DNA from 3 places in the Streptomyces sp. NPDC102360 genome. Region 3 is predicted to be linked to each of the others. Evidence: riboswitches for the same ligand, from Rfam matches in the RefSeq annotation. Region 3 holds a riboswitch; each other region holds the start of a gene.
What was found. Region 3 has a riboswitch for cobalamin ahead of ACIRHA_RS07165 (ABC transporter substrate-binding protein). Riboswitches for the same ligand answer to the same signal wherever they lie in the genome.

Region 1 (9,374 bases), 150 kb from region 3:
GTGGCGTAGACGAACCAGTCGAACCACTCGATCATGTTGCCGATCGAGCCGACCAGGATGTTCCGGATGCAACTCCGTTTCTGTGCGGCCGTGCTGGCTACCGCTCTTGGGTTGACCGGACGACTCATCGTCGAGCCTCTCTGGGGAAGGGTGCGGCGGGAGGTCAGTGCGGCGCGGGCGCGGTGAGGACGTCCCAGAGGGTTGCCTCGCCGGCCGCGATGGCCAGGCGGCCCAGTGCGGCGGTCTCGGTCTGCTGCGGGGTGGGGGTGTCGCGCCAGGACCAGAGGCGGCGGGTGTACCGGTGCAGCGGGTACTCGGCGGTGACGCCGAGCGCACCGTGCAACTGGTGGGCCCTGCGGGCCACTTCGGTGGCGGTGGTCGCTGCGGTGATCCGCACGGTGGCGGCCGCGGCGGTCAGCCGATCATTCGGGACGCCGGTGTCCGCGCGGTAGGTGTCGCGCGCGTGGTTCAACGCGGCCTCGGCCTGCAGGAGATGGACGCGCATCGTGGCCAGGTGGGCGGCGACCGCCGGGATCTTCAGGAGCGGTGCGCCGAACTGCTCGCGCTGGGTCACGTGCGCGGCGGTCAGCTCGTAGGCACCCTCGGCCGCGCCGAGCAGAGCGGCCGAGCGGAGCAGGGCGAGGCGGGCGCGGATGCGTGCGGGGGACGGAGCGGCGGGCGCAAGCGTGTTCACCGGCGCCGCGGTCAGCTCGATCGCCTCGTACGGAGTGCCGCACAGGGCGGGGGCGGCCAGGTGGCGGGTGACGCCGGGACCCGTGAGGTCGACGGTCCACGGGCCCGCTTCGGTGGCTCCTTCGGATTCGGCCACCGGAACCAGGAGCAGGGTGTGTGCTCCGGACGCCCAGGGGACGGCAGGCAGTTGAGCGGTGAGCGTGCCGTCCTGGTCCGGCCCTGCGATGCCTGCGGGGAGGAGGGCGAGTGTGGTCGCCCCCGTGGAGAGGGTGGCGCACGAAGCGAGACACCAGTCGGCGGTGGCGGACTCCGCGACCGGGGTGGTCACGGCGTGCGAGGCGAGCGCGTGGGTCAGGGCGAGGAGGTCGTCGAAGGTGCCGCCCGAGCCGCCTGCCGACTCGGAGATGTCCAGGCGGGTCATGCCGAGTTCGGCGAGGCGGTCCCACAGCGCGGGGCCAGGTGCCTCCCCCGCCGGGTCCTCTTCGGCCGCGTCCGCCGCGAGTCCGCGCACGACCTCGCGGAGTTCGTCGGCGTACTCGCTGGTGATGGTGGATGCGCGGCGCCGGGGCTTGGCGGGGGTGGTCATACGCGGGTCTCCTCGCGGGCGATCAGGGACAGCAGGACGTCGGAGGCGCCGCCGCGCAGGCCGAACGCCGGGGCGGCGAGCAGCGCCTGGCCGAAGTCGCTGTCGGCAGTGGGTGGCAGGCCCCCGGAGGCCTCGCGGAACGCCTCGACGACGTCGTTCTCGAAGGCGTTGCCCAGGTACTTCAGGGCGGCGGCCGCACGGACCGGGGTCTCCCCGCGGTCCATGGCGGAGGCGACGTCCCAGCAGAGGCGGCGCAGGACGGTGAGCCGGGCGGTGAGGGAGCCGATGGACGCGGCGTCGGTGTCCCGGGTGCCGTGCCCGGTCCGGGCCGCCTCGGTGAGCAGCGCCACGAGGACGGGGTAGCTGGACAGGACGCGTTCGGCGCCACCGCGTTCGAAGGAGAGCTGCCCGACGACCTGGCGCCACCCCTCCCCCTCGGTACCGATGAGGCGGCCTTCGGGGACGAACACGTCCTCGAACCGCACCTCGTTGAAGTGGTGTTCGCCCGCCAGGTCGGGAATGGCGCCCGTGCTCACGCCGTCGGCGTCCATGTCGACGACGAACTCACTCAGCCCCTGGTGCTTGCGGTCGACGTCCTCGCGCGGTGTGGTGCGGGCCAACACGTAGGCGTGCGTGGCGTGGTGTGCGTGGCTGGTCCAGATCTTGTGGCCGCTGAGCCGCCAGCCGCCCGCGACGCGGCGCGCGGCGGTGCGGACCGACGCCAGGTCGGAGCCGGCCTCGGGTTCGCTCATGCCGAGGCAGAAGACGGCGTCGGTGGCGGCGATCCGCGGCAGGATCTCCTCCTTGAGCGCGGGGCTGCCGTGCCGCAGGATGGCGGGTCCGATCTGCCGGTCCCCGATCCAGTGCGCGGCGACGGGTGCGCCCGCCCGCAGCAGCTCCTCGGTGACGGCGAGCCGGTCGACGTTGCGCAGGGCGTGGCCGCCGTACTCGACCGGCCAGGTCATGGCGGTCATGCCGCGGGCGGCCAGTTCGCGGCTGAAGTCGCGGTCGAAGGAGCGGAGCCAGGCGTCGCTGCGAGGGGTGTAGCGGGAGGCCTTCCGCCACTCGTCGGTCAGGGTGCGGGCGGCGGACCGGGGGTCGGTGTGTGTGTCGGTCGGGGACATCAAGGGGGCTGCCTCCAGAAAGTTTCGGTCACCCGGCGATCGGTCTCGGGGCTCCGCCCCGGACCCCGCTCCTCAAACGCCGGAGGGGCTGGATCGCCTCAATCGCCGGCGGGGCTTGATCTGGTCAGGAACCCGTATACGTGCCAGTGCGCTTCTCGCGGAACGCGGCGTAGGCCTCGCGGGAGTCGTCCATCGACGTCACCACGGCCATGTGGGAGGAGATCAGGTCGAGCGCGGTGCGCAGATCGTGGTTCGCGCCCTGGCGGACGGCGCGCTTGATCAGGGCGAGGGCGGCGGGCGGCCTCGCGACGAGTCGGGCGGCGAACGCGTACACCTCGTCGAGAAGGTCGGCGTCCTCGAAGACGTCCTCGACGATGCCGAGCCGCTTGGCCTCGGCGGCGTCGACGAAATCGCCGGTCCACAGCAGACGCAGCGCCGCCGCCTGTCCGACGACGCGGGGCAGCAGCCAGCAGCCGCCGTCACCGGGGACCAGGCCGACCTTGATGTAGCCCTCGCAGAAGCGGGCCGAGCGGCCGGCGAAGCGCAGGTCGCAGAGCAGGGCCATGTCCATGCCCGCGCCGACGGCGGGTCCCGCGACGGCCGCGAGGACCGGCTTGTCCAGGTCGTCCAGGGCCCGGGCGACCTGGTGCACGCGCTCGGTGAGCAGCCTCTTCTCCTGGATCGGGGTGCGCTGTTCGCCCTTGAAGTCGGCGAGGTCCACGCCGGAGCAGAAGGCGTCGCCGGCGCCGGTGACGACGATGACGCGGACGTCCGGGTCGGCGTCGGCGCGGCGCAGCGCCTCGGCCCAGGCGTCGGCCATCGGGAGGGTGAACGCGTTCTTCCGGTGCGGGCGGCTGAGGGTGATGGTGGCGATGTGGTCGCGGGTGGAGTAGAGGAGGTCTTCGGCCGCGGGCATGGCGGATCCTTCCGTTCAGGGGGCGCTTCTCAAGGCCGTCGGGCGGCTGTTCTCAGGCGGCGGCGGTCGCGTCGATCGGTTCGCGCGCTGTTCCGTTGTCGAAGAGGGCGGCGGCCTCCGCGCCGGGCAGGCCGAGTTCGGCGAGGACCTCGCGGGTGTGCTCGCCGAGGTGCGGGGCGGGGCGGAGCGGTCCCTCGTCCTCGCGCGGGGAAGCGCCGACAGCGGGTTCGGTCATCCGGACCGGCGGTCGGCCGAGCAACAGCGGCCCCTCGGTGGGGTGTTCGGTGCGCTCGAAGAAACCGGTGGCGCTCAGGTGCGGGTCGGTGAAGAGGTCGTCGAGGGTGTTGACGCGGGTGGCGGGTATGTCGCGGGCGTCGAACTCGGCCTGCCACTCGGCCGTGGTGCGCAGCAACAGTTCGGCGTTGACCATCGAGTAGAGGGTGTCGATGTGCTCGGTGCGCTCCGTGATGGTGCGAAAGCGCGGATCGTCGGCGAGCGCGGGGCGGCCGATCGCGGCGAAGAAGGACCGCCACTGGGCGTCGGTGTAGATCATGACGGCGAGGTGGCCGTCCTTGGTGCGGCACGGACGGCGGTGCGGGGAACTGGTGCGGGCGTAGCCGGTGGGGCCCGTGGGCGGGTCGAAGACGCGGCCGCCCTGCTGTTCGAGCAGGGTGAACGAGGCCATCGTCTCCAGCATCGGGACCTCGACGGCGCGCCCCCGGCCGGAGGCCTGGCGGCCGTGCAGCGCGGCGAGCACGGCCGCGGCCCCGTAGATGCCGACCGTCTTGTCGGCCGCGGCCTGCCGCACGTACTCCGCTCCGCCGTCGCCGCCCTGGAGTGCGGCGACGCCTCCGGCGGCCTGGATGACGTCGTCGTAGGCGGGCCGGTCGGAGTCGGGGCCACCGGCGGCGAAGCCGCGGAACGCGCAGTGGACGAGGCGCGGGTTGCGCTCCAGCGCGGACTCGGCCGTGAGGGCGAGCCGACGGGCGGCGGCGGGGCGGAGGTTGTGCACGAGGACGTCGGCCGAGTCCACGAGGGCGGCGAGGACGGGCGCCGCGCCGGGCGCCTTGAGGTCGAGGGCGACGCTGCGCTTTCCGCGGTTGGTGTTGAGGAAGGCGGGGCCCATGCCGTTGCCTCGAGTGTCGGCTATGTAGCGGACGACGTCGCCGGCCGGCGGCTCGACCTTGATGACGTCCGCGCCCCACTGGGCGAGCAGCAGGGTGCAGTACGGGCCCATGAGCGTCGAGGTGATGTCGACGACGCGGACGCCGTCCAGCGGTCGGCCCGCAGGGGATCCACCGCCACCCGCTGCCGCCGCCGCGGCTTCAGAATTGTCTACCGATTCTGCCGGTTCCTTCGGCGTCATCGCCGAGTCCTCCTCTGAAATCGGCCACCGATAGCGCCTGTTGACGCCACCGCTGGGTCAAATTTCCGGGCGTTCGCCACTGAACGGGACATACATCCGAGCGAGACCTGAGCAAGACCTGAGCAAGATTGGATGCAATCTGACTCACCGTGCGGCACCATGTCAATGCCCCTGCACTTTCAGGGGAGTTAGAGTCGACAACCCTCGACGGGAAGGCAGGCACCAGTGACGGCTCAGACGGGAGCGGAGCGTCTTGACGCGGTGTCCGGAGCGGTGGCCCAGGTCGTGGAGGAGCTGCGGGCGATGCTGTTCGCGCGCGATCTGACGCCGGGCAGCCCGGTGCGGCAGGAGGCACTGGCCACGCGTCTCGGGGTGAGCCGGGCCCCGGTACGTGAGGCGCTGCGGGTGCTGGCGAGCGAAGGCGTCCTCGACCACGTCCGCAATGTCGGGTACCGGGTGAAGGTGCTGACCGCGGCCGAGTTCGAGCAGACGTATCTGATGCGGCGGGTCCTGGAGGCGGAGGTGCTGCGTCGACTGCCGCCTCTCCCGGCCTCCGCGCTCGAAGGACTCTCCGGCGTGAACGAGCGGATCGCGGAGGCGTCGGCCCGCGGCGACCTCACCGCCATGGCCCGCCTCAACTCGGATTTCCACTTCCGTATGTTCACCGCGTCGGGCCTGGACCTCGTCGTCGCCGAACTGCGCCGCGTCTGGCAGCTGAGCGACGGCTATCGGGCCTACCTCCTGCACGACCCGATGTCACAGAAGCGGATCGTCGACGAGCACGCGGAGATGGTCGAGGCGCTCCGCGTCCGCGACCACGAACGCCTCGTATCGCTCATGGACCACCACCGGGACGGAACCCGTCCCCAGCTGGAGGCGGTCTTCACCCCGCCCTCCGCCTAGCGGATGCCCGGCGTGATAGTTTCGCCGAGCCAGTCGTACCTTTGTGTGTTTTTCTACGCACACGGGTCAGGGAATCCGGTGGGAAACCGGAACTGACGCGCAGCGGTGAGGGTGACGGGCGGAGCCACTGCCACTGGGCCGGCACATCGGCCTGGGAAGGCGCTTCGCGCGGACGACCCCGAGTCCGAAGACCTGCTGGCGGTCTCCAGTGCCGCGTGGCGTGGGGGCTGGGGCCTGATCCAAACGGCAGGCCCTCACCATAGGCCGGCTCCGCGTATGAGCCCTGGACGTGAAGGAACCCCCGTGCTGTTCGCACGTCAACTCCGCCGATGCGCCCCGCTGTTGGTGGGCGCCTTGCTGCTCACCGGGTGCGGCACGACCGCCACCACCGAGGACGGTGCCGCCGGTGGCGGCGGTGTCACGCTCGACAACTGCGGAGAAAAGGTGCGGGTCGAGCACACCCCGCGCCGGGCCGTCGCCCTCGACCAGGGCTCCGCCGAGATCATGCTCTCGCTCGGCCTCGAGGACCGGATGGTCGGCACCGGCACCTGGACCGACCCGGTCCCGAAGGACCTGGCGAAGGCCAACGCGAAGGTGCCGCGGCTGGCCGACCGCTACCCGTCGTTCGAGAAGGTCCTCGGCACCGAACCGGACTTCGCCGCTGCCTCGTTCACGTACACCCTCGGCAAGGGCGGTGTGGCGCCGCGCGCGGAGTTCGAGAAGCTGGGCGTGCCCACGTACCTCTCCCCCAGCGACTGCGTGGGCAAGGACAACGGCGACGGAGACGGGGTGCGGACCAAGACCCTGGGGCTCGACGTCGTGTACGGCGAGATCCACGATCTGGCACGTGTCTTCGACGTGGAGAAGCGCGGCGACAAGCTGATCGACTCGCTCAAGACCCGGGTCCGCAAGGCCACTTCCGGGGGCGACGCGCACGGTGTGGACGTCCTGTACTGGTTCGCCAACTCCGACTCGCCCTACATGGCGGGCTGTTGCGGCGCCCCCGGCATCGTCACCAAGGAGCTCGGGGCGCGCAACGTCTTCGACGACACGCGCGCGGAGTGGCCGCAGGTCAACTGGGAGACGGTCGCGGACCGCGATCCGGACGTGCTGGTCATCGGCGACCTGACGCGCCGCTCGCAGTCGGCCGAGTCGGCCGCACAGAAGATCAAGTTCCTTGAGTCCAATCCCGTCACCAAGCACATGACCGCAGTGAAGAAGAAGCGGTACGTGCGCCTGAGCGGGCAAGCCATGAACCCGACCATCCGGACGGTCGACGGCGTGGAGCGGGTGGCCGCGGGGCTGCGCGAGTTCGGGCTCGCGCGGTGACGGCTCGTACGGTCGCCGCTCGCGCGGCCCCGGCGGCGTATCCACAGGCCGCGCCCCGGATCACCCTTCGGGCCACACTCGCCTGGGCGGCCGGCATCGCCGCACTGTGCGCCTCCGTGGCCTTCGCCATCACCCTCGGTCCCGCGCAGATCCGGGTCGGTGACGTGTGGGCGGCGGTGGGCGACCGGATCGGCCTGGCGACCTCGGACCTCTCGCCGATCCGGGACGGCATCGTATGGAATCTGCGGCTGCCGCGGACGCTGCTCGCGGCGGTGTGCGGGGCCGGGCTCGCGGTGTGCGGCACGGTGCTGCAGGCGCTGCTGCGCAATCCGCTCGCCGATCCGTTCGTGCTCGGTGTCTCCTCGGGCGCGTCGACCGGGGCCGTGCTCGTCGTCGTGCTCGGCCTCGGCGGTGGCGCCGTGTCCGTATCGGGCGGCGCGTTCGTCGGAGCCGTCTGCTCGTTCGCGCTGGTGCTCGTACTCAGTCACACGCTGGGCGGCAGCACGGACCGGGTGGTGCTGTGCGGCGTCGCGGCGATGCAGCTGTTCTCGGCGTTGACCTCGTTCGTCGTGCTGACCTCGGCGGACGCGGAGACGACGCGCGGCGTGCTGTTCTGGCTGCTCGGCTCGCTCAGCGGGGTCGGCTGGACCGAGGTGTGGCTGTGTCTGGCCGTGCTCGCCGTCACGCTCGTGGTGTGCCTCGCGTACGGGCGCACCCTCGACGCGTTCGCCTTCGGCGCCGAAGCAGCGGCGACCCTCGGCGTCCGGGTGGCCCGCACCCGGATCGTGCTGCTGTGCGTGACGGCGCTACTGACGGCGGCCCTGGTCAGCGCGGCGGGAGCGATCGGCTTCGTCGGTCTTGTGCTGCCGCACGCGGCGCGCGCCCTGGTGGGTCCGGGGCACACCCGGCTGCTGCCGGTGACGGCGCTCGCCGGGGCGGTGTTCCTGGTGTGGGTGGACACAGCGGCGCGGACGGTGCTCGAACCTCAGGAGGTTCCGGTGGGTGTGGTGACATCGCTGATCGGTGTGCCGGCGTTCGTGCTGGTGCTGTACCGCGGGCGGGGTGTGCGGTGAGCCTTTCCCAGCAGGGACTGCGCGCCGACCGCGTGTCGTGGTCGCCGGGCGGCGCGCTGGTGCTCGACGGGGTGTCCGTGGCACCGGAGCCCGGCACCGTCACCGGAGTGCTCGGCCCCAACGGCTCGGGCAAGTCGACCCTGCTGCGCCTGCTGTCCGGCGTGCTGGCCCCGTCCGCGGGCGTCGTCACGCTCGACGGTGACCCGCTCGCCTCGGTGGGCCGCAGGCAGGCCGCGCGGCGCATCGCCATGGTGCAGCAACAATCCGACGCCCAGGTCGAGTTGACGGTCGCCGACGTCGTGCGGCTCGGCCGGGTCCCGCACCGCCGCGCCTGGCAGCCCGCGTCGGCGGCGGACGAGGCCGCGGTCCGCGACGCCCTGGACCGCAGTGGTCTCGCCGACCGGGCGCACCGCCTGTGGCACACACTGTCCGGCGGCGAGCGCCAGCGGGTGCAGATCGCCCGCGCCCTGGCGCAGGAGCCGCGCGAGCTGCTGCTCGACGAGCCGACGAACCACCTCGACATCCAGCACCAGCTCGAACTCCTCGACCTGATCGGCACGCTGGGCATCACGTCCGTCGTCGCCCTGCACGACCTGAACCTCGCCGCCGGCTACTGCGCGCGCGTCGTCGTGCTGCGCGAGGGCCGGGTCGTGGCGGCCGGGGAGCCCGGCGACGTACTCACCGAGGAACTGATCGCCGACGTGTACGGGGTGCGCGCCGAGGTCACCCGCCCCGGTGAACGGCCGCACATCCGCTACCTGGGTACGACTGCGACGCGCTGAGTCCTTCACAAGGGCCCTGAGTCACTCGAAGCGCTCCGTGTCCCCCGCCCCGGCCCGTACGATCTCGGCCTCCCCGTCGGAGAAGTCGATGACCGTGGTCGGCACGGTGCCGCAGTCGCCGGAGTCCACGACGGCGTCGACCTGGTGGTCGAGGAGTTCCTTGATCTCCCAGCCCTGGGTGAGCGGCTCCTCCTCGCCGGGCAGCAGCAGCGTGCTGGACAGCAGCGGCTCGCCGAGCTCGGCGAGCAGGGCCTGCGTCACCACGTGGTCGGGGATGCGCACGCCCACGGTCTTCTTCTTCGGGTGCTGCAGCTGCCGCGGCACCTCACGCGTCGCGGGCAGGATGAAGGTGTAACTGCCGGGCGTGGCCGCCTTGATGGCGCGGAACACGTCGTTGTCGATCTGGACGAACCTCCCCAACTGGGAGAAGTCCTGGCATACCAGTGTGAAGTGGTGCCGGTCGTCGAGCTGCCGGATGGTGCGGATCCGGTCGACGCCCGCCCGGTTGCCGAGCCGGCAGCCGAGCGCGTAACAGGAGTCCGTGGGGTAGGCGACGAGCGCGCTGTCGCGGATGCTGTCGGCGATCGCGGAGATGAGGCGCG
Region 2 (9,374 bases), 1.1 Mb from region 3:
CGGCGTCCGACTGAACGTGTCGTCCGACTGAGCGTCAGGACAGCGTCGGCATCTCGCCCTTGGCCGCCGTCACGTCGATGACGGAGAACGCGGCACCTTGGGGGTCCCCGACCGCCGCGCACCGGCCGAAGGGGGTGTCGAAGGGCCCGAAGTGCAGCTTGCCGCCCAGGCGTTGCACGGTGGAGACGGCGGCGTCGCAGTCATCGACGACGAAGTACACGTTGACGTACGACGGCACGTGCGGCGGGAAGTCGTCCGTCATCGCCATGCGGCCCATGGTCGGCTCGCCGTTCAGCTCCCAGACGTCGAAGTCGATCTGGTCGTCCTCCATCTTCTTCACGCCGTAGCCGAAGACGGCCGGGAAGAAGGAGTCGGTCTTCGCGGCGTTGCGGGTGTTGACCTCGGCCCAGCAGAACGCGCCGGGCTCGTTGACCTTCTCGAAGCCCTCGTGGGTGTCGGGCTGCCAGACACTGAAGACGACGCCGGCGGGGTCCTGGGCGGTGACCATCGTGCCGAACGAAGCGACCTGCATCGGGTCCATCATGAGGCTGCCGCCCGCGTCCTTGATCCGCTCGGCGACCGACCCGATGTCCGCGGTGGCGAGGTACAGATTCCAGGCGGGGTGCACACCCTCCGCGCCGGGCATCTGCGGCACGAGCGCCGCGACCCGCTTGCCGTCGGGCGTTTTCGCCTGCGTGTAGTTGCCGAACTCGGGGCTGCCCTCATCGTAGGTCCAGCCGAACAGCTCCGCGTAGAAGCTCTTCGCGGCCTCCACGTCGGGGAACATGGCGTCGGCCCAGACCGGCGCGCCTTCAGGACGAGCAGACATGAGCGACACCCTTCGGTCGGTCGCCGGGCACGACGCGGCCCGGCAGGCATGCGTCCACGCTAGGCGCGGCGGGCCTGCCGCGCGATCCGGTGGGGTCGGGCAATCGCTCCCGCTTACGCGGTTGAGGCGAGACGGTTCGTCTTGTTATAGTGACGGCATGGCTTTCCTTTACTTCTACGTCTGAGTCCGGCACGGCCGATGCCGCCGTTTCCGCTGCCCGTAGACCCTCCTTCGCATTCCAGGGAAGCCCCATGCGCTCACGCGCCCATGCCGCCGTGTCCACCGACGTGCCCACCACCCCTGCCACTGCTGTGGCGCAGCTGTCCGTCAAGGACGTCACCAAGTCCTACGACACCCGGACCGTCCTCGACCAGATCCGCTTCACCGTCCGTCCGGGCGAGAAGGCCGCCGTCATCGGCGAGAACGGCTCCGGCAAGTCGACCCTGCTGCGGCTGCTCGCCGCGGCCGAGGCGCCGGACTCCGGAGAGATCACCGTCGGCTTCCCCGGCGGCATCGGTCACCTCACCCAGACCCTCGACCTCGACGCGGACCGCACCGTGCAGGACGCCGTCGACCTCGCCCTCACCGAACTGCGCGCCATGGAACATCGGTTGCGGCGCGCGGAGGAGACCCTCGGCGCGGCCTCGGAGGTCGAACTCGCCGCCTACGGCGAGCTGTTGATCGCCTACGAGGAGCGCGGCGGATACGAGGCGGACGCCCGCGTGGACGCCGCGATGCACGGCCTCGGGCTCGCCCGGATCACCCGCGACCGGGTGCTCGGATCGCTGTCCGGCGGCGAGCAGTCCCGGCTCGCGCTCGCCTGTGTCCTGGCCGCCGCCCCCGAACTGCTCCTCCTCGACGAACCGACCAACCACCTCGACGCGGCGGCCGTGCGCTGGCTGGAGGAACACCTGCGCGCGCACCGCGGCACCGTCGTCGCGGTCACCCACGACCGCGGCTTCCTGGAGCGCATCGCCACCACGATCCTCGAAGTCGACCGGGACGCGCGCACGGTCCACCGGTACGGCGACGGCTGGGCCGGCTACCGCGCCGCGAAAGCCGCCGCCCGGCGCGGCGCGGAGCAGCGGTACACGGACTGGGTCGAGGAGGTGGCCCGCACGGAGGAACTGCTGGAGGCCGCGGGCAGGCGCCTCGCCGTCACCGGCGGCGACCCGAAACAGGGCTTCGGCAAGCACCGCCGCTCCAGCGAGGCCAAGCTCGGCGGCCAGGTGCGCTCCGCCCGCGAACGCCTGGGACAACTGCGCCGCAACCCGGTGCCGAAGCCCCCGGCACCACTGCGCTTCACGACGGCACTGTCTGCGACGGACGAACCCGCCGCCGTGCAAGGACCCCTCGCCGAGCTCGACGGCGTACGGGTCGGCGAACGGCTGCGCCTGGACGGGCTCCTCACGCTCACGCCCGGCGACCGGCTCCTGGTCACCGGCGAGAACGGCGCGGGCAAGACGACCCTCCTACGCGTCCTGGCTGGCGACCTGGAACCGGACGCGGGCACGGCCCGCCGCCCCGCCAGGATCGGCTACCTCGCGCAGGAACTGCCCGTCCACTCCACGCGGCTCCCGCTGCTCGCGGCGTTCGCCGCCGGACGCCCCGGAGCGCCGGACGAGTACGCCGAACAGCTTCTGACGCTCGGCCTGTTCCGCGAGGAGGACCTGCACGTACCGGTGGCCGCCCTGTCCGCGGGCCAGCAGCGGCGCCTGCAGATCGCCCGCCTGGTGACCCGCCCCGCGGACCTCCTCGTCCTCGACGAGCCGACCAACCACATCGCGCTCGACCTGGTCGAGGACCTCCAGGCGGCGCTCGCGACGTACCCGGGAGCGGTGGTCGTCGTGTCGCACGACCGCGATTTCCGCGCGAGCTTCGAAGGGGAGCGCCTCGAACTGCGCGCGGGCCGCCGCCACTGATCCACGCAGGGGCGGCCCCGCCACGCACACCCGTGCCGGAGCCGCCCCGGCCCTCCACCGGACGCCCCGTCTCCCCACCGAGGAACCCATGACCACCTTCCTGACACCACAACAGCGCGCGGGCCGCCGCTCCGCCGCCGTCGACGCGGCGGTCGCGGCCGGGCGTGAGCTCGGCCTGACCATCACGGACGCGGCGGTGCTGCACGACGTCTTCTCCGTCGTCGTCCACCTGGCACCCTCGCCGCCCGCGAACATCCTCACGCTCGTGCCGCAGCTGCCCGAGCTGACCGAGTACCTCGCGCCCGCTGTCGAGCATTGGCAGACGACGCCCTTCGCGGGCGGCGAGGACGACTGAGAGCGATACGGGGAACCCCGAGGCCCCCTGCCCGACCCCCTCAGCGGCGCGTGGCCACGACCAGCCTGCACCGCGGGCTGCCGTCGGGCCGCTCGCCGAGTTCGGGCAGCGCGCGCAGCGCCACGTCGAATCCGGCGCGGTCCAACTCCCGGCGCACGTCGCCGAGTCGGAACGGGCGGTAGTACATGACGAACGGGGGCCGCCACACCGCGTTGCGCACCCGCATCGCGCCGTCGAAGCCGAGCATCGCCCAGTAGCCCACCGAACCGGGGGCCGCGGGCGCGGGCAGCGGGAAGGCGAACTGCCCGCCGGTGCGCAGCACTTGGCACACTTCGGAGAACAGCCGGGGCCACTCACGCGGCAGGAAGTGCCCGAACGCCCCGAAGCTCACCACCAGATCGAAGACCTCACCGAAGGGCAGCGTGAGCGCGTCCGCGCGGACGCAGTGGGCCGTCGGCTCTCCGCGCCGCGCGACGTCCAGCATGCCGCCGCTGAAGTCCACGCCCACGGACCGCCCGACGCCCGCCTCGCGGAGCACGCGCAGGCCCGCGCCGGTGCCGCAGCACAGGTCGAGCCCGGTGGCATACGGGCCGAGTCCGGCGAGCGCGCGGCCCACCGAATCGAGCACGGCATCCGGGGTGCGGAACGGCGTGTGGTCGAATTTCGGCGCCAGCAGGTCGTACCCCCGCTCGACCGAGGAAAGCGCCTGAACGGCCAGCTCGCGGAGGGTGGGACCCTGATCGGTGAACATGGCGGATCAGCATAGGGCGCGCCGCCGCCGAAGTCGGGGCTTGCCGCGCGGCAGGGATCTGGTGGTACGGTCTTAGCGGTACATGTGCTCGCCCGTTTCGAGGCGCCGGTACCGAATCTCTCCTTTCAGCGCTTTCGGTCCGACGGTGTTCCCGTCGCCACACAGCGCACGTCATCCCTGGTCAGCGGCTTCTGGCGGGCTCTTCACCCGTTGCCGCACGCACCAGGTTTTCCCCGGCCGCGGGGCGCGCTCAGCCGCCCCTGCCACTCGCCGGATCCCCTCCCTTCCCTGCTCTTGTACGCCTGCCGCGTCCGCGGCCCGGCCCGCGAAAGGACCTGTGATCGCCATGACCACGGCCACCACCACAACCCGAGAAACCACCACACCCCAAGAACCCGTCCGCGCCGCCGGCGTCCTCGACATCGGCGGGAACGGGCACGGTTCCCTGCGGGCGACCGACCTGATCCCGACGTCGCACGACGTCCAGGTTCCCGCCCACCTCATCCGCCAACTCGGCCTGCGCAAGGGCGACTTCGTCGACGGGACATGCGGGAAGCCACGCTCCCTCGCGCACGTCGAGACCGTCGGCGGCGCGCCCGCGGAGACGGCCCGCCGCCGCCCGCACTTCGCCGATCTCACCCCGCTGCACCCCAGCGAACGGTTCCGTCTGGAGCACCCGGCCGCCGGGCTCGCCGGACGGGTCGTCGACCTGTTCACGCCCGTCGGCAAGGGGCAGCGCGGCCTGATCGTCGCGCCGCCGAAGACCGGCAAGACGGTGCTGCTGCAGCAGCTCGCCGCCGCGTTCGCCGCGAACCACCCCGAGGCGCACCTCATGGTGGTGCTCGTCGACGAGCGCCCCGAGGAGGTCACCGACATGCGCCGCTCCGTGCGCGGCGAGGTGTACGCCTCGACGTTCGACCAGCCGGCGAAGGCGCACATCGCGCTCGCCGAACTCGCGGTCGAGCGCGCCAAGCGGCTCACCGAGCAGGGCCGCGATGTAGTGATCCTCCTGGACTCCCTCACCCGGCTGTGCCGCGCGTACAACAACGCGGCCTCCACCAGCGGCCGCACCCTGTCGGGCGGTGTCGACGCCGCCGCGCTGCACGGCCCGAAGCGCTTCTTCGGCGCGGCCCGCGACGCCGAGGAGGCCGGGTCGCTGACCATCCTCGCCACCGCCCTCGTAGACACCGGCTCCCGCGCCGACGACTACTACTTCGAGGAGCTCAAGAGCACCGGAAACATGGAGCTGCGCCTGGACCGCGTCCTCGCGCAGCGCCGCGTCCACCCGGCCGTCGAGCTCACCCCGTCCGGCACCCGCCGCGAGGAACTCCTGCTCTCCGCCCCCGAGTTGACCGTCGTCCGCGGACTGCGGCGGGCCCTGCAGAGCCGGGACCCGGCCGCCTCCTACGAGGCCCTGCTCGACAAGCTGCGCCAGAGCCCGGACAACGCCACGTTCCTGCGCCAGGCGCAGTCGACCGTGCCCACCACCTGACCGCACCCCCGCATGCGTAATACTCGACGCATGAACGCGAGCATGACGCGCCGTGGAGGCGGCCGGGCGGTCACCATCCGGCGGGCCACCACCCAGGACGCCCGGCGCCTCACCCGCCTCGTGCGCGGCTCCAGCGCCTACCGGGACCCGTACGCCTCCATGGTCGCGGGCTACCGGGTGGGACCCGACTACGTAGAGGCGCACCACGTCTACGTAGCAGTGGATCAGGGCGACGAGCGAGTGCTCGGCTTCTACGCGCTGCTCACCGAGCCGCCGGAGCTGGACCTGATGTTCGTCGCGGACGAGGCGCAGGGCCGGGGCATCGGCCGGCTGCTCGTCGACCACATGCGGGCGCAGGCCCGAGCCGCGGGCCTCGACCACGTCCGCGTCGTCGCACACCCGCCCGCCGAGGGCTTCTACCGCTCCATGGGCGCGCACCGCACCGGCACGGTGCCCGCGCGCCCGCCGGCCGTCGCCTGGGACCGGCCCGAACTCGAATTCGCCATTCCTCCGGCCGTCTGAGGTCTTCCGCCCTTGCCCGCCACAGCGCACACTCGTGGGCGTCGGAATGCGGCAAGGAGGCCACATTGGGCAGCAGTCAGGCACGCGCCGAGGCGTTCGACGTGATCGTGGAGATCCCGCAGGGGTCCCGGAACAAATACGAGATGGACCACGATCTCGGCCGGATCCGGCTCGACCGGATGCTGTTCACGTCGACGCAGTACCCCGCGGACTACGGCTACATCGAGGGCACGCTCGGCGGCGACGGCGACCCCCTGGACGCGCTCGTCCTGACCGGCGACGCGACGTTCCCCGGCTGCGTCATCGAGTGCCGGGCGATCGGCATGTTCGTGATGAGCGACGAGAAGGGCCCGGACGAGAAGGTGCTGTGCGTGCCCGCGCACGACCCACGGCACGACGCGACCCGGGACATCGAGGACATCCCCGAGTTCGACCGCCTGGAGATCACCCACTTCTTCGAGGTCTACAAGGATCTGGAGCCGGGCAAGTCGGTCGACGGCTCCCACTGGGAGGGCCGGGAGAAGGCGTACGAGGAGATCGACCGGGCCCGTGAGCGCGCTTCCGGGTAGGTAGTAGGGTGGCCGGGCCGTGGTGCTCGGGAAGACCGGTGACGGCCCTTCAGGGGCCCATTCCGGAGCGGCCCTCGCCACTGTGATCGGGTTTCGGACAGCGCCGTCCGGAGCGCGCCGTTCCACCCTGTACGCCACTGGCGGCCGACGGCCGCCGGGAAGGCCGGAGCGGCGGGCACGCCCGTAAGCCAGGAGACCGGCCGCGGCATCTCACGAAGTGATCCACGAGGTGCTGGAGCGTGATCGACGCATGACCCTGCCCGGGAACTCCCAGAATTCCCCCATTTCCCCCTCCCCTGCCTTCCATTGGCGCCGCGAGGACACGCTGCGCACGGCCGGCCTGATCGCGGTGATCGCCGCGCTGCACGTCGTCGCGTTCGGCGTGCTGTTCCTGCTCGTCGTCCCCGAGCACTACGAAGTAGGCAACAAGGCCTTCGGTATCGGCCTCGGCATCACGGCGTACACGCTCGGCATGCGGCACGCCTTCGACGCCGACCACATCGCGGCCATCGACAACACCACCCGCAAGCTGATGGCGGACGGCAAGCGGCCCGTCTCCGTCGGCTTCTGGTTCGCCCTCGGCCACTCCAGCGTGGTGGTGGCCATGGCGGCGCTCGTCGCCGGAGGCGCGGCGCTCGCCGGCACCCTGCTGAACGACGACTCGCGCACCCACCAGGTGCTCGGCGTCGTCGGCACGACCGTCTCCGGCACGTTCCTGTACCTCATCGCGGCGCTCAACCTCGTCGCCCTGATGGGCATTTTGAAGGTCTTCAGGGCGATGCGCGCGGGCTCGTACGACGAGCGGAAGCTCGAGGAGCACCTGGACTCCCGCGGGTTCATGAACCGGATCCTCGGCCGCTTCACCAAGTCCATCACCCGGCCGGGACAGATGTTCCCGCTGGGCTTCCTCTTCGGGCTCGGCTTCGACACCGCGACCGAGGTGACGCTGATGGTGATGGCGGGCAGCGGCGCGGCGGCGGGCCTGCCGTGGTACGCGATCCTGTGCCTGCCGCTGCTGTTCGCCGCGGGCATGAGCCTGTTCGACACGCTCGACGGCACGTTCATGAACTTCGCCTACCAGTGGGCGTTCTCCAACCCGGTGCGCAAGGTGTTCTACAACCTCACCATCACCGGTCTGTCGATCGCGGTCGCGTTCTTCATCGGCACGATCGAGCTCGTCGGCGTCCTGCACGACAAGCTCGCCCTGTCCGACGCGGTCACCGGGTGGATCGCCGGTCTCGACCTCGACAACGTCGGGTACGTGATCGTGGGCCTGTTCGTGGCCGTGTGGGTGGCGGCGATCGCCTACTGGCGCCTGGCCAGGGTCGAGCAGCGGTGGTCGGCGCGGCTGGCCGACGGCGCGTAATTCGGTTGCCGGGGCGCGCGGCCCCCTGCTGCACTGACGGCAGCGGCAATCCCGCGCGCCCCTACCGTGAGGACCGATCCATGCGCACTGCAGACATGTTCCTTCAGAAGGCCCCTGCCCTCTCCCTCAAGGACATGACTGTCAGTGCACACAGTCAACTACCCGGTAATGAATTTCCCGGGCTTGCTGCTCGAGTCGTCACTGGCTGTGGCGAGGCTCGGCTGCGTCCAGAGCTCACGCGATGAGGGTGAGTTCAGGGGCCGTTGACTGGGCCCCGCAGACCCACGCCATCCAGCCTCTTTGGCGGATGTTGTGGGACGCGTTGACATCTGCGTGTTCAACGAAACCGCAGACCCGGCACGTGAATTCGGCCTGGGAGAGCCGATTGTGGCGTGCGGTGTGGTGGCAGTGGGAGCATTCCTGGCTGGTGTAGGCCGGATCGACGTACACGACCGGGACCCCGGCGCTGCGGGCCTTGTAGGCGATGAAGGCGCCGAGCTGGGCGAAGGGCCAGGTGTGGAGCGTGGTGCGTTGGGGCTTTCTCAGCCGTGCCCGCTCGCGGATGCCTGTCAGTTCTTCCAGGGCAATGCCGCGTGCGGTGCGTTCAGCCTCCGCCACGATCCGTTTGCTGATCTTGTGGTTGATGTCCTTGTTGCGCCGGGCCTCTTTCCCGGCGTGTTTCCTGGCCCGCCGCTTGGCGGACTTGGTGTTCTTCTTCTGCAGCGTGGACCGCAGTCGGCGATCGTTCGCGCGCTGACGGTTGACGCGGCGCCCCGAGTAGCGTTCGCCCTCGGAGGTGGTGGCGATGTCCACGATGCCCAGATCAACGCCGAGGAACTCTGCGGGGTGGGCGTTGAGGGCGGCCTCTTCGATCTCGCAGGTCGCGATCAGGAGCCACGTGCCGCCCTGGCGGACCAGGTCGGACTCGCCCCTGCGGTGCGCGGCCACGACAGCGAGCTGTTCGTCCTGCCCGGTGAACGCCACGCCCTTCATCCGGCCGGCCGTGGTCCAGATCGACACGGTGCGCGCGGCGTGCTGCCAGGACAGCATCCGGTCGTCGTAGGGCTGGGCGGCATCGTCCCGGAAGGTGACCGGTTTGCCCGAGGCGAGGGTGTGGCGCCTGGTTCCGGGGCGTCCGTAGCGTCCGGCGCGCAGGTTGGTGGCCAGGGTGGTGTAGGCGTCGCAGGTCTTCTTGATCGCGTGCTGGGCGGCCTGGGCGCCAAGGCCCCAACGCTGTCGGATCGCGGTGTAGGTGTGCTTGCGCAGGAGCAGCGGACGGCGTGCGTGCTGCTCGAAGGCGACCTCGGCGGCCCAGGTGGCCGCCTCGTTGCAGGCGTGCAGGGTCGCCTCAAGTGCCGCCGCCTGTACGGGCGTCGGCAGGAGTTTCACCCGCACCACCAGCTTCATGGCCGCGACCCTACGCACCCAAACGGACACGAGGGCGAGTTCCGTACATCCATCCCACGATCCGGCGACCAAGCGGCACTGTGTTCGACCACAAGCACGTGGCTGCGACGCTCCGCGTCGCGGTCACGGGATGCGATTCCTCCCATGCGTGAACGCCTGAG
Region 3 (9,374 bases):
ACCCGAACGCAACGACATGGTCCAGTACTTCGCCGAGCAGCTGGACGGCTACCTCGCCACCCAGCACGGCTGGGTCCAGTCCTACGGCACCCGCTACGTCCGCCCGCCGGTCCTCGCGGGCGACATCTCCCGCCCCGAGCCGATGACCGTACGCTGGACGACGTACGCCCAGTCGCTCTCCAGCCGTCCCATCAAGGGCATGCTCACCGGCCCGGTCACCATGCTCGCCTGGTCCTTCGTCCGCGACGACCAGCCGCTGGGCGACACGGCCCGGCAGGTCGCCCTCGCCCTGCGCGACGAGGTCGACGACCTGGAGACGAACGGCACTTCGGTCATCCAGGTCGACGAGCCGGCACTCCGCGAGACACTCCCATTGCGCACGACCGACCATGCCGCCTACCTCGCCTGGGCCACCGAGGCGTTCCGCCTCACCACCAGCGGCGTCCGCCCGGACACGCAGATCCACACCCACATGTGCTACGCCGAGTTCGGTGACATCGTGCAGGCCATCGACGACCTCGACGCCGATGTCATCAGCCTGGAGGCCGCCCGCTCCCACATGCAGGTCGCGCACGAGCTGGCCGAGCACGGCTACCCGCGCGAGGCAGGTCCTGGCGTGTACGACATCCACTCCCCGCGCGTTCCGACCATCGACGAGGCAACCGCTTTGCTGCGTACGGGACTTGAGGCCATCCCGGCCGAGCGGCTGTGGGTCAACCCGGACTGCGGGCTGAAGACCCGCGGCTGGGCCGAGACACGGGCCTCCCTGGAAAACCTCGTCGCCGCCGCACGCGCCGTCCGTGAGGAACTCGGGACGACCGCGCCCTGACGTGCGACTCCGAGGCCTCGCCCCTGGTGCCGACACTCCGGCGCCAGGGGCGAGGCGCCCTCCCGCCTACATCAGGCGATCGGCGTGTACGTGCGCCTCCCCCGCCGGTACGCGATCTCGCCGAGCGCGATGTCGCAGAGCATGAACGCCGCGAGCGGGATGCCGAGCAGCGGCACGAAGTAGCCCAGCAGGGCGATCGCGACCATCAACGGCACCACCACGTACGGCGGCACGTGCTGCCAGGCGCCGCGTGGGACGGGCCGCCCAAAGGTGGCGCCGCGACCGCGCTGCCACCACATGCGGTACCCCCACACGACGAGGAGCACCACGGCCGCGGCGAGGGCGGCGAGCGCGATCTGGTTGACGATGCCGAACAGGTTGCCGGTGTGCAGGTCGATGCCCCAGCGGGACAGCTTGGCGAGCACCGGGTAGTCGGCGAACCGCACCACGTCCGTGACCTCGCCGCTCATCGGGTCGACGGCTACGGCGTCCTGCTTCTCCGGCCAGCTCCGCTGGATCTGCTGGACGACGTACCCCGAGGACGCGTCGGCGGGCGGGACGATCTCCACGGGGTTCGAGAGACCCCTGGCGCGGGCCGCTTCCAGCACCGCGTTCAGCCCGACACCGCCATCACCTCCTGAGGAACCGGACCCGCCCATGTCGTGGCCTGCGTGCTCACCACCCGGGGCCGCTGCCGCGGACACCGTCGGCGTCGTCTGCCCGAGCGCGGCGCGCAGGTCGGTGATGTTCGCCCCTGCGTACGTCGACCAGGTCAGGCCCGTCGCGGACAGGAAGAAGAGTCCGAGCGCCGCCCAGACACCCACCGATCCGTGCAGCGACAGGGTGCGCCTGCGGCCGGTGGTGCCACGGACCGGGCGCCGCGAGCGACGCCGGCCGAACCAGAGGACGAGGCCGCCGCCCGCGATGACCCACATCCAGCTTGCCGCGAACTCGCTGTAGAGGCGGCCCACTTGGCCGAGGTGGAGGTCGCGGTGGAGCTTGTCGATCCAGGTGCGCAGTGGCAGCGCGCCGGTCGATCCGTACTGTTCGAGGGCGCCGCGGACCTCCCCGTTGTACGGGTTCACGAACACCGCGAGCGTGTGGTCGGCGTCGACTCCGGCTACACCGGAGAGCATGACTCGGGTTGTCGCGCCGGCCTCGGGTGCGGGCCGCACGGCGCTGATGTCTCCTTGCGGGTGGGCCTCGCGGGCGGCGGCGACCTGTTCGGCGATCGGCAGCTCGGCCTTGCCCACGGGGACGTTCAACTCATGGGCGTACACGAGCTTCTCGGCCTGGAACGAGCCCGCGTAGAGCAGGCCCGTGACCGCCGCGACGAACACGAACGGGGCGACGAACACCCCCGCGTAGAAGTGCAGTCGCAGCACCAGTGGGCGCAGCGACGCCCAGACCGACCGGGCGTCGGACGGGGACGGGGACGGGGATGGGGACGGCGGTGCGTGCCGGCTCTCTTCCGCAGGACGCGGTTCTGAGGTGTCGGACGTTTCGGAGGTGAGGGACAACGTGGTTCTCCGGTTTCGGGCAGCACGGGGTCCGGGCGCGGCCCTCGCGGGCCTGTGCGCCTCGGGATCCGGTGCGGTGCATGGGGGGGCTCGGCCGTGCGGCCCGCCAGGGGTGTGCGCACGGCCGACGCCCGAGGGTGCGGCGCAGCCTCGGGTGAACCGGCTGTCGTCAGGCGACAGCGTCCCCTGCGGGTGGGCCCCGGGAGGTGATGGTGTCCGCGAGGAGGAGGGCGCGCGGGGTGCGGTCGTCCCGCTCGCGGCGGAGCCGGATCCGCGGCCGGTGCGGCGGAGTCGGGAGGCGGAACGGGAGCTTCAGGGGTGCGATGAGCCGTCCGACGACGGACCTCGCGATGCGGAACGCGGCCTGCTCGCCGCCCGCGAGCCAGAGGCCGCTCAGCACGGCGGCCAGCAGGTGGGCCACGAGCATGCCGGACGGCGAGATGCCGCCCATGTCATGAGCGGGCGGCTCCATCTCGGCCGGCATGTGTGCCATGCCTGCCATGCCGTGCATGCCACTCATGCCGCCCATGGGATCGGCCGACATGGAGGCCCTGGGTACACGGCACATCACATGGTCCAGCCACTGGCCCGCGAGGGAACCGCCCGACTCCGCCGGGTGCGTGAGGACCTGCGCCCACGAGAAGAACAGGTGAAGTGCCGCCTGTGCCACCACGGCCAGGCCCACGACCGGCAGGAGTCCACGCTCACGCCCGGCCGGCACACAAGCCGCTCCACCGATGGCCACGAGACCGGCGGTCAACGCCCACCACGGCACGGTGTCACCGGACATGAGCGTGTGCGCGAGCGCCGTGAGCAGCACGCAGACGGCCGCGAACACCGCGGCCCGTCCGGCGCGGGCGTTCCAGCCTGTAGTCATGGCCGGTCCATCTTGGCATCCATGGCCCAGTGATCGCCGGTGGGTTCGCAACCCGGCGTGCGCAGCGTGGCAGCAGCGTAGGATCGCCAGGTCATCGCCGCGACGGGAGACAGGAAGCCGGTGCGAATCCGGCACGGTCCCGCCACTGTGACCGGGCAGCGCGCGTCAGCGCCGCCCGGGAGTCAGGTCACTGGCCCGTCGCGGGCTTGTTCCGAGGAGCGCGGACTCCGTAGGAGGCTTCACGTGTACGACGGTCTGTACCGTCCCCATGCCCTTCCCCTCGCCCGTGTGCGACGACGGCGCTTCGCCGTGCGCGTCGCGGCCACCTTCGCCTCACTGTCGGCGACGGTGCTCACTGCCGGCTGCGGCCCGTCCGGCTCGGCGACTTCGGCCGCCGAGCGCGCCGACGGCCCGCGGTCGTCGACCGCCAAGGGCTTCCCCGTCACCATCGACAACTGCGGCGTCAGGACGACGTACGAGAAGCCGCCCTCGCGCGTGGTGACCATCCATCAGCACCCGGCCGAACTCATGCTCTCCCTCGGCCTGAAGGACCGCATGGTCGGCACGGCGTTCCCCGACTCGGCCGTCCTGCCGAGCCTGCGCAAGGACTACGCGTCGGTTCCCCAACTGTCCGCGAGGGCGCCGTCGTTCGAGAAGGTCCTCGAAGCCGAACCCGACTTCGTCTACGGCGGCTACTCCAGCGCGTTCGACGAGAAGGAGGGCCGCTCGCGCAAGGCGTTCGCCGACGCGGGCATCGACACGTATCTCAACCGCGAGTACTGCGGCGCGAAGAACGTGACGATGCGGGACACCTACGCCGAGATACGCACCATCGGCAAGATCTTCGGGGTCTCCGAGCGCGCCGACGCCCTCGTCTCCGATCTCCGTGGGCGGGTCGCCAAGGCGAGCGCCGCCGTTCAGGGCGAGCCGGACGTCCCGGTGTTCGTGTACGACAGCGGTGACAAGTCCGCCTTCACCGCCGGCGGCAAGGGCCTGGGCACGCAGCTGATCCACCAGGCCGGCGGCCGCAATGTGTTCGCCGATCTGGACGATGTGTTCGGCGATGTCTCCTGGGAGCAGGTCGTCGACCGCAGGCCCGAGGTCATCGCGATCTACGACTACGCGGGCGACAAGAGCGTCGAGCAGAAGAAGCGGTACCTGCTCTCGCAGCCCGCGCTCGCCGACGTCCCCGCCATCAAGCACAAGCGGTTCGTCGTGCTGCCGTTGACCGCGACGCTGGTCGGTGTGCGGTCGGCGTACGCGGCGGAGGGTCTGGCGCGCGGGCTGCATCCGGAGAGCTTCAAGTGACGGCGCCCGTCGTGGTCGACAGGCGACCGACGGGCGTGCGGCAACGGCACACGGGACAGGGGGCACGCCTGACCGCCGCCCTGGTCCTGCTCACCGCGCTGCTCGTCGTCTCCCTCACTGCCGGACTCGCCATCGGCTCGGTGCATGTGCCACCCGGTCAGGTGTGGGGCATCGTGACGCACACACTGGGCGCCGACTGGTGGGGCGACGCGGACTGGTCGCGGGCGCGGGAGACGATCGTGCTCGACGTGCGGGCGCCGCGTGTCCTGCTCGGCGCGGTGACCGGGGCCGGACTCGCGGTCGTCGGCACCGCTCTCCAAGCCCTGGTGCGCAACCCGCTCGCCGAGCCGTACCTCCTCGGTGTCTCCTCCGGCGCCTCGCTCGGCGCGGTCGCGGTCCTCGTGTTCGGGGTCGGCGTGTTCGGGGCCATGTCACTGTCGGCGGCCGCGTTCGCGGGCGCACTCGGCGCGCTCCTCCTCGTCTACGCCACGGCGCGCACCGGCGGACGCATCACGTCCAGTCGCCTGATCCTGTCCGGTGTGGCGGTCGCGTCGATTCTCAGCGCGCTGCTCAACCTGCTGCTGCTCACCACGGACCGCGGCAACGAGGCACGTACGGTCCTCGCCTGGACGCTGGGCGGACTCGGCGGCGTGTCCTGGAACTCGCTGTGGCTGCCGGGGTTGGCCCTGCTCCTGGGAATCGGTGTCCTCATGGTGCAGGCGCCGAACCTGAACCTGCTGCTCGCGGGCGAGGAGGCCGCCACGACGATGGGCCTGGACGTGTCCCGCTTCCGCGCCCGCATGTTCGTGCTGGTCTCGCTCGTCACCGGTGTGCTGGTCGCGGCGGCCGGGCCGATCGGCTTCGTCGGTCTGATGCTGCCGCACATCGTGCGCCTGCTCGTCGGCGGCGACCACCGGCGGGTGTTGCCGACGGCGGCTCTCGGCGGCGCGGTGTTCCTCGTGTGGGCGGACATCGCGGCGCGGACGGTCGCCGCTCCGATGGAGATCCCGGTCGGTGTGCTGACGGCGCTGTGCGGCGGCCCGTTCTTCCTGTGGCTGATGCGACGGGACGCCCGGCGCAAGAACGCGGGAGGTGCCGGATGACGGCCGCCGATCTCCACATCGAGAATCTGACACTCACGGCGGGCGCCCAACGACTGGTCGACGACGTCTCGTTGACCGCCCGGCCCGGCGAGACCATCGGCCTCGTCGGCCCCAACGGCAGCGGCAAGTCCACGCTTCTGCGGGCCGTCTACCGCGTACTGCGCCCGGACGCGGGGACCGTACGCGTGGACGGCGCCGACGCGTGGTCGCTTCCGGTGCGCCGGCTGGCCCGTACCGTCGCCGCCGTCGTGCAGGACGCGGGGGCCGACGTGGAGCTGACGGTGGGCGAGGTCGTCGCGATGGGCCGTGCCCCGCACAAGCGCCTGCTGGCGGGCGACACGGCCGAGGACGCCGGCCTGATCGAGGCCGCCCTCACCTCCGTCGACGCGGCCGACCTCGCCCACCGCCCCTTCGACCACCTCTCCGGCGGCGAACGCCAACGCGTCCTCATCGCCCGCGCCCTGGCCCAGCAACCGTCCCTGCTCGTCCTGGACGAACCCACCAACCACCTTGACATCCGCCACCAGTTGGAGATCCTCTCGGCCCTGCGCCGCCTGCCCGCCACGGTCCTGGTGGCTCTCCACGACCTCAACCTGGCGGCCCACTACTGCGACCGTTTGTACGTGCTGCGGGGAGGCGAGGTCGTCGCCTCGGGCCCACCGGGCGACGTACTCACTCCGCAACTCCTCTCCGAGGTCTACGAGGTGTCCGCCGAGGTCGCCGTCCACCCGCGAACACGTCGGCCGCAGGTGACGTATCTGCCGAAGGCCGACGGTGCCGACGGGGCCGGCGAGTCTGGCGGGGGCTTTCGATAGGGCGGCCCGTGCGGTGCGGGAATCCGCGTGGGTGCCGGCGGCGTTGGATCAATCGTCAGCCGTAGGCAATAGGCCCCTGCTTCAACTGCTCGGGGCTCCGCCCCGGACCCAGCTGCTCAATCGCCGCAGGGGCTTGAATGGACCGCTTCGACCGGGAGACAGCCCTCATGTCAGAGCCAGAGATCGACGCCCTCGTGTTCGACGTGCTGGGCACGCTCGTCGACGAGCCCGCCGGAATCCGCGCCGGCATTCGCCAACTCGTCCCAGCACTGGCCGACTCCGATTCCGAGGCCGAGGTCGACAAGCTCCTCGCGCTGTGGCAACAGCACATCGAGCGCGAGCAGCAGCGCGTACTCGACGGTGACAGGGCCTACCTCGCGAGCGACGTCCTCGATCTGGAGGCCGCCCGGCTCGTCGCCGATGCCGCCGGGGTCGACGATCCGGCCGCGGTGGCCCAGTTGGCCCTGGCCGGGCGCAGGCTTCCGCCGTGGCCGGACACGGTGGCAGGGCTCGACCGGCTCGCCCAGCGGTTCCCGTTGATCGGGCTCTCCAACGCGAGCCGGACGGCGCTCCTCGGCCTCAACGCGCACGCGGGACTGCGCTGGCACCAGGCGTTGTCCGCCGAGGACGTCCGGACCTACAAGCCGGATCCGGCGGTCTACCAGTTGGCGGTCGCCGTGGCCGGACGACCGCCGGAGCGGCTGCTGATGGTCGCCGCCCACGCCTGGGACCTGCGCGCGGCCCAGGCCCTCGGCCTGCGCACCGCCTACATCGCCCGCCCGGTCGGTGACCCGCCCGTCGCCTCGGACCGGTTCGACCTGTACGCCGACGACCTGACCGGGCTCGCCGCCCAGATCGGGGCGTGAGAGGCCCGACTTCAGATGTGTGCCAGGAAATCGGCGATCTGCGCCGCCACGGTGTCGGGGACGAGCGACGGCGCGAAGTGCGTCTGGCCGGGGAGCGCTGTGTACGTGACGTGGGGCAGCGCGGCAGCGAGCCGGTCGAGGGCCGCCGGCATCGGCTGCCAGGTGTCGGCGCCTCTCATCAGCAGGGTCGGGGCGGTGACATCTGACCAGCGCTCCACGTCCGGCGAGTCGGCGATCAGCGATTCGAGGTCGCGACACCAGCCGGGCGCGTCATCGGGTCCGGCGTCCGGTTCGGTGTCGGGGGTGTCTCCGGGGTCGTCGGTGTCGCCCGGCTCCATCAGGTCAAGGAGCGCTGCCGGGACCCGGGCCACCTTCTCGGCCAGCAGGCGGTCGGCGCGCCGCCGGTCGCCCCGCGCGGTCAGCTTCTGGAACTCCGCCAGTACGGGGGCCAGTTCGGCGCCCACCGCGTACAGCGGCGGCTCCCACAACACCAGTGAGCGAACCGGCAGACCGGCCGCCGCCGCGTGCAGAGCGACGTTGGCGCCGTAGGACATGCCGACCACGTGCACGGGGCGGCCGATCTTGGTGATGAGTGCGTCGAGATCCGCCACTTCGTCGGCGAAGCTCTTGGGTGAGCGGCCCGGTCCACTCGGGGCGTAGCCGCGGCGCACGGGCGTCCACACCTCGTAGCGGTCCGCGAGGAGTTCGGCCACCGGCTCCCAGGAGTGCAGCCCGCCGCCGGAGCCGTGGACCATGACGACCGGTGGACCGGCGCCGAACTGCCGGTAGGCGATGGCCGTCCCGTCGACGGACTCAAGTGACACGACTGGCCCGAAGAGGGACTCGGGCGACTGGAACTCGTTCGGCATGCCAGGACCCTCGCACGCCGCGTCGGAACGGGGCCACCCCATTTCGCAGCCCGCTCCGAGCGGCGCAAGGAGCGACACGGCCCCGCGCCACCCTCCCCCAATGAACCCTTGGGTGACACTGAACCGACCATACGAAGCGGAGAGGTTGGATCATGACGCACGCGGTTGTCGCAGGGCTTGACGGAATTCGGGACGACCTGGCGGATCTCTACCGGGACCTGCACGAGCACCCGGAACTGTCCCTTCAGGAGAAGCGGTCGGCCGAGCTGCTCGCGCGGCGTCTGCGGGCCGCGGGCGTCGACGAGGTCGTCGAACACGTCGGGACGACCGGCGTGGTCGGCGTGCTGCGCAACGGCGAAGGCCCGGTGGTCATGCTGCGCGCGGACTTCGACGCGCTTCCGGTGGAGGAGAAGACCGGGCTCCCCTACGCCAGTGTCGCCCGCGGTGTGGACCGCGAGGGCAAGGACGTGCCGGTGATGCACGCGTGCGGGCACGACATGCACGCGGCCTGTCTGGTCGGGGCGGCGAGCCTGCTGGCCGGGACCCGCGATCAGTGGCGGGGCACGGTGCTGCTGGTCCTCCAGCCCGCGGAGGAGCTGGGGTGCGGCGCCCAGGGCATGATCGACGACGGGCTGTTCGAGCGTTTCCCCACGCCGGAGGTCGTCCTGGGTCAGCATGTGGGGCCGCTGCCCGCCGGGTTCATCGGCCACGGCAGCGGTCCGGTGATGGCCGCCTCGGATTCGCTCGATGTCACCTTGCACGGTCGCGGCGGGCACGGCTCACGCCCGGAGGCCGCCATCGACCCGGTCCTGATGGCCGCGCATGTCGTGACCCGGTTGCAGGGTGTCGTCGCCCGCGAGGTGCCCCCGGCCGAGACGGCGGTCGTCACGGTGGGCCGACTGCAGGCCGGCACCAAGGACAACATCATTCCCGACGACGCCGAGCTGGGCATCAACATCCGCTCCACGACGGCGGCCACCCGCGAGCTCCTGCGCTCAGCGACCGAACGCGTCGTCCGCGCCGAGGCCGCGGCGGGCGGTGCCACGCGCGATCCCGACCTCGACTGGACCATCAGCGTTCCCGCCCTGGTCAGCGACCCGGATGCCACCGCCACCACGCTGGCGGCCTTCGTCGGCCACTTCGGCGAGCAGCGCCTCTTCCCGCTGCCGCCGGTCAGCGCCAGCGAG

Region 1: another riboswitch for cobalamin. It lies ahead of ACIRHA_RS07865 (ABC transporter substrate-binding protein); the one in region 3 lies ahead of ACIRHA_RS07165 (ABC transporter substrate-binding protein).
Region 2: another riboswitch for cobalamin. It lies ahead of ACIRHA_RS02300 (HoxN/HupN/NixA family nickel/cobalt transporter); the one in region 3 lies ahead of ACIRHA_RS07165 (ABC transporter substrate-binding protein).

The regions. Positions count from the first base shown of each region.
Region 1 is NZ_JBIWLG010000001.1:1,713,532-1,722,905, reverse strand. It holds gene ACIRHA_RS07895 (MFS transporter) at 1-35, opposite strand, end outside; gene ACIRHA_RS07890 (acyl-CoA dehydrogenase family protein) at 164-1,279, opposite strand; gene ACIRHA_RS07885 (acyl-CoA dehydrogenase family protein) at 1,276-2,403, opposite strand; gene ACIRHA_RS07880 (enoyl-CoA hydratase/isomerase family protein) at 2,528-3,319, opposite strand; gene ACIRHA_RS07875 (CaiB/BaiF CoA transferase family protein) at 3,372-4,685, opposite strand; gene ACIRHA_RS07870 (GntR family transcriptional regulator) at 4,911-5,588, shown strand; cobalamin riboswitch at 5,604-5,803, shown strand; gene ACIRHA_RS07865 (ABC transporter substrate-binding protein) at 5,865-6,917, shown strand; gene ACIRHA_RS07860 (FecCD family ABC transporter permease) at 6,977-7,990, shown strand; gene ACIRHA_RS07855 (ABC transporter ATP-binding protein) at 7,987-8,772, shown strand; gene ACIRHA_RS07850 (L-threonylcarbamoyladenylate synthase) at 8,794-9,374, opposite strand, start outside.
Region 2 is NZ_JBIWLG010000001.1:507,330-516,703, reverse strand. It holds gene def (peptide deformylase) at 1-14, shown strand, start outside; gene ACIRHA_RS02335 (VOC family protein) at 35-829, opposite strand; gene abc-f (ribosomal protection-like ABC-F family protein) at 1,081-2,751, shown strand; gene ACIRHA_RS02325 (hypothetical protein) at 2,840-3,106, shown strand; gene ACIRHA_RS02320 (class I SAM-dependent methyltransferase) at 3,147-3,857, opposite strand; gene rho (transcription termination factor Rho) at 4,204-5,349, shown strand; gene ACIRHA_RS02310 (GNAT family N-acetyltransferase) at 5,380-5,871, shown strand; gene ACIRHA_RS02305 (inorganic diphosphatase) at 5,937-6,440, shown strand; cobalamin riboswitch at 6,430-6,660, shown strand; gene ACIRHA_RS02300 (HoxN/HupN/NixA family nickel/cobalt transporter) at 6,691-7,806, shown strand; gene ACIRHA_RS02295 (RNA-guided endonuclease InsQ/TnpB family protein) at 8,041-9,213, opposite strand.
Region 3 is NZ_JBIWLG010000001.1:1,566,659-1,576,032, reverse strand. It holds gene metE (5-methyltetrahydropteroyltriglutamate--homocysteine S-methyltransferase) at 1-829, shown strand, start outside; gene ACIRHA_RS07175 (PepSY-associated TM helix domain-containing protein) at 901-2,349, opposite strand; gene ACIRHA_RS07170 (hypothetical protein) at 2,519-3,226, opposite strand; cobalamin riboswitch at 3,298-3,440, shown strand; gene ACIRHA_RS07165 (ABC transporter substrate-binding protein) at 3,470-4,534, shown strand; gene ACIRHA_RS07160 (FecCD family ABC transporter permease) at 4,570-5,637, shown strand; gene ACIRHA_RS07155 (ABC transporter ATP-binding protein) at 5,634-6,452, shown strand; gene ACIRHA_RS07150 (haloacid dehalogenase type II) at 6,620-7,318, shown strand; gene ACIRHA_RS07145 (alpha/beta fold hydrolase) at 7,330-8,187, opposite strand; gene ACIRHA_RS07140 (amidohydrolase) at 8,340-9,374, shown strand, end outside.